One region of the Streptomyces sp. SM18 genome, then DNA from elsewhere that is predicted to be linked to it. Evidence: riboswitches for the same ligand, from Rfam matches in the RefSeq annotation. Region 1 holds a riboswitch; the other holds the start of a gene.
The links. A riboswitch is a leader RNA that binds a small molecule or an ion and turns the genes downstream of it on or off. The one in region 1 is predicted to bind thiamine pyrophosphate.
Positions count from the first base shown of each region.

Region 2: another riboswitch for thiamine pyrophosphate. It lies ahead of B9S64_RS24235 (thiamine ABC transporter substrate binding subunit); the one in region 1 lies ahead of thiC (phosphomethylpyrimidine synthase ThiC).

Region 1 is NZ_CP029342.1:3,695,612-3,697,805, reverse strand. Features, by position in the region: gene thiC (phosphomethylpyrimidine synthase ThiC) at 1-823, opposite strand, end outside; TPP riboswitch at 816-949, opposite strand; gene B9S64_RS16535 (YibE/F family protein) at 1,021-2,194, shown strand, end outside.
Region 2 is NZ_CP029342.1:5,335,687-5,337,880, reverse strand. Features, by position in the region: gene B9S64_RS24235 (thiamine ABC transporter substrate binding subunit) at 1-1,032, opposite strand, end outside; TPP riboswitch at 1,104-1,219, opposite strand; gene rlmN (23S rRNA (adenine(2503)-C(2))-methyltransferase RlmN) at 1,319-2,194, opposite strand, start outside.

The sequences.
Region 1 (2,194 bases):
CGATCGGAACGGGGGAGTTGCGCAGGACCCACTCGCGGGTGGTGTGGATGTTGCGGCCGGTGGACAGGTCCATCACCGTGTCGGCGCCCCACCGGGTCGCCCAGGTCATCTTGTCCACCTCCTCCTCGATGGAGGAGGTGACCGCGGAGTTGCCGATGTTGGCGTTGACCTTCACCAGGAACCGCTTGCCGATGATCATCGGCTCGATCTCCGGGTGGTTCACGTTGGCCGGCAGCACCGCCCGGCCCGCCGCGATCTCCTCGCGGACGACGTCGGGCGCGACGTCCTCCCGGATCGCGACGTACTCCATCTCCGGGGTGATCTCGCCGCGGCGGGCGTAGGCGAGCTGGGTGACCGGCCGGCCGTCGCGACCGCGGCGGGGGCGGCGCGGCCGTCCGGGGAAGACCGCGTCGAGGTTGCGCAGACCTCCGCGCGGCGAGGTGTGCTTGAGCCCGTCGTCCTCGGGGCGCGCGGGGCGTCCCTCGTACTCCTCGGTGTCCCCGCGGGCGACGATCCAGTTCTCCCGCAGGGGCGCGAGCCCCCGGCGGACATCGGTCCCGGTGGCGGGATCGGTGTACGGCCCCGACGTGTCGTAGAGCGTCACGTCCTTGCCGTTGGTGAGGTGCACCTGACGGACCGGCACCCGGAGGTCCGGGCGCGAGCCCTGGACGTACCCCTTGTGCCAGCCGATGGACTTCCCGTCCTCGCCCGCCGGAGCATTCCGCACATCCGGGGTCTTTCGCGCGTCAGGCACTTTCCGTGTGTCAGGCGCCTTCTGCGCATTCTGCTTCGAGGCAGGCGTGCGTGCGTCCGCTGTGGTCATGAGACCTACTCCCTACGCCGGCATTACCCGGTAACAGGTTCGGCGGTCGGCGCAGCGTGTCCCGTACGGATATACGGAGGTCAGCGCCCTCTCAGCCCGGTGCTCCGAGCTCCCGCGTGTGCAAAGGTGTCTCCACGCTAGCCTCCCGTCTGGCGTGCTGGCCAGAGGGCCTCCCCTCTTCTTGGGATGATCGCGGGGTGACGTCCCCACACAGCGCACCCGACCCCCACGACCCCGCTCCGGGCAGCACGCAGAGCCATGCGCATGCCCACACGCACAGCCACGGTCCGGCCGCACCGGTCTCCACACATCTGCGCAAGGTCATCGCGGCCGTGCTCATCCCCTTCGCCACCGCGGTCCTCGTCGGGATGGTGGCGCTCTGGCCCGGCGGGGCCCCGGCCCACGAACGCACGGGCGTCGGCTTCGACCGGCAGACCCAGGACGGCCGGGTGGTGAAGGTCGTCGCGGTCGACTGCGCCGACGTGAACGCCGGGCAGGTGCCGCCGACCGGCGACACCTCGACGCCGTCCGGGCGTGAGGCCGTCGCCGAGCAGACGGGCTCGTGCAAGAAGGCCACGGTCGAGGTGACGACCGGCAAGGACAAGGGCCGCACGTTCGTCGAGATCATCCAGCCCGACGCGACCCGGAAGCTGAAGCAGGGTCAGGGGGTGGTCGTGGCGTACGCGCCCGACGCGCCCCGCGACCTCCAGTACTCGGTGACGGACGTCGACCGTTCGTTCCCGATGGCCCTGCTGGCCGGAATCTTCGCCCTGGCGGTGGTCGGCGTGGGCAGACTGCGCGGACTCATGGCGCTGATCGCCCTCGCGGTCTCGTTCGCGGTGCTCACGCTGTTCATCCTGCCGGCGATCCTGCAGGGTTCGAACCCGCTGCTCGTGGCCGTCGTCGGGGCCAGCGCGATCATGCTGATCGCCCTCTACACCTGCCACGGGCTGACGGCCCGTACCTCCGTCGCCGTCCTCGGCACACTCATCTCACTGGTGCTGATCGGCCTCCTGGGCTCCCTCTTCATCGGCTGGGCGAGCCTGACCGGCAACACCGACGACAACACCGGCCTGATCCACGGGCTGTACCCGGAGATCGACATGAGCGGCCTGCTGCTGGCCGGTGTCATCATCGGATCGCTCGGCGTGCTCGACGACGTGACCGTCACCCAGACGTCGGCGGTCTGGGAACTGCACCAGGCGGACCCCACCATGGGGGTCCGGCGGCTGTACAAGGCCGGTATCAGGATCGGCCGCGACCACATCGCCTCGGTCGTCAACACCCTCGTGCTCGCGTACGCGGGCGCGGCGCTGCCCCTGCTGCTGCTCTTCTCCATCGCGCAGAGCAGCGTCGGAGTGGTGGCCAACA
Region 2 (2,194 bases), 1.6 Mb from region 1:
CGGGGCCACCGTCGCGGGCTTCGCGGCCTGCGCGCCGAACTCGGTGAAGAGCTCGGGCAGCGCGGCGTCCTTCGCGACGGGGTTCACGAACATCTTCAGCGGCATGTCCTCCTGGAACGGCTTGCTGATCAGGAAGTCCAGCAGTGCCTTCCCGCCCGCCTGGTTCTTCGCGCCGTCGAGCAGTCCGGCGAACTCGATCTGCCGGAAGCAGGTGCCGGTGGCGACCCCGGTCGGCGCCTTCTCGGGCTGCGGATCGGCGTACAGCACCTCGACGGGCGGGCTGGAGGCGTACGAGACGACGAGCGGCCGGTCGGCACCGGCCTTCCTGCCGCCCGCGGAGCCGGAGAACTCCTCGTTGTAGGCCTGCTCCCAGCCGTCGACGACCTTGACGCCGTTGGCCTTCAGCTTCTTCCAGTAGTCCTGGTAGCCGCTGTCGCCGTAGGTGGCGACGGTGCCCAGCAGGAAGCCGAGGCCGGGCGAGGAGGTCGCGGCGTTCTCGGTGACGAGGAGGTCCTTGTACGCGGGCTTCAGCAGGTCGTCGAAGGACGCCGGCGGGTCGAGCTTCTTGTCGGCGAAGTACTTCACGTCGTAGTTGACGCAGATGTCGCCGGTGTCCACGGGGGTGACCCGGTGCTTGTCCGCGTCCAACTGGACGTCGGGGGCGACCCGGTCGAGGCCCTTCGCCTCGTACGGGGTGAACAGCCCGTTGTCCAGGGCCCGGGAGAGCAGGGTGTTGTCGACGCCGAAGAAGACGTCGCCGCGCGGGGAGCCCTTGGTCAGGATCTCCTGGTTGAGCGCGGCTCCGGCGTCACCGCTCTTGAGGACCTTGACCGTGTAGCCGGTCTCCTTCGTGAACGCCTTGAGGACGGAGTCCGAGGCGTCGAAGGAGTCGTGGCTCACCAGCGTGACGGTCTTGGACCCGCCGGAATTCCCGGTCCCGGAGGCGTCGTCGGAGCTGCCGCAGCCCGCGAGGGCGGTGACGCCGAGCGTGGCGGCGAGGGCGGTCGCCGCGTACTTCGTGGTGGTGCTCATGTGATTCCTCCTGGGGGTGACCAGGAAGAGACGCGGCCCCGCCCGCTCGGTGAGCGGGCAGGGCGCAACAGCTTGAGTAAGGTCCGAACTTCCTACCCGGAATGACCCGGGCGAGGTTCAGAGGGTCTGCGACGACCGGTGTCCGGTGCCGCACTCTCAGCGCTGTGGCGCTCCCCTGTCGGAATATGAAGTTGAATCTCCCGGCCAGGCTACACCGGCCGGAAAACGCCTCGTCGGCCGGTTCACGGCCGTCCGGCCGGGCCGCCGCGGCCCGGCCGGATCCGGCTCAGCGCTCGGAGGCGGCGAGCTGCCCGCAGGCGCCGTCGATCTCCTGGCCGCGGGTGTCGCGGACCGTGACCGGCACCCCGTGGGCCGCGATGGCCTCGACGAACGCCTTCTCGTCCTCGGGCCGCGACGCGGTCCACTTGGAGCCGGGCGTGGGGTTCAGCGGGATGAGGTTGACGTGCACCCGCTTGCCCTTGAGCAGCCGGCCGAGCAGATCGCCCCGCCACGCCTGGTCGTTGATGTCGCGGATCAGCGCGTACTCGATGGAGATCCGGCGGCCGGACTTCTCCGCGTACTCCCACGAAGCGTCCAGGACCTCCCGGACCTTCCAGCGGGTGTTCACGGGGACGAGGGTGTCGCGCAGCTCGTCGTCCGGGGCGTGCAGCGAGACGGCGAGGCGGCACTTGAATCCCTCGTCGGCAAAACGCAGCATGGCCGGAACCAGGCCCACCGTGGACACCGTGATGCCCCGCTGCGACAGCCCGAGCCCGTCCGGGTCGGGGTCGGTCAGCCGGCGGATCGCCCCGACGACGCGCTTGTAGTTGGCCAGCGGTTCGCCCATGCCCATGAAGACGATGTTGGACAGCCGCGCGGGCCCGCCCGGGACCTCGCCGTCGCGCAGGGCGCGCATGCCGTCCACGATCTGGTGGACGATCTCCGCGGTCGACAGGTTGCGGTCGAGCCCGGCCTGCCCGGTGGCGCAGAACGGGCAGTTCATCCCGCAGCCGGCCTGGGAGGAGATGCACATCGTCACCCGGTCCGGATACCGCATGAGGACGGACTCGACGAGCGTCCCGTCGTGCAGCTTCCACAGGGTCTTGCGGGTGGTGTCGTCGTCGCAGCTGATGTGGCGCACCACGGACATCAGGTCGGGGAA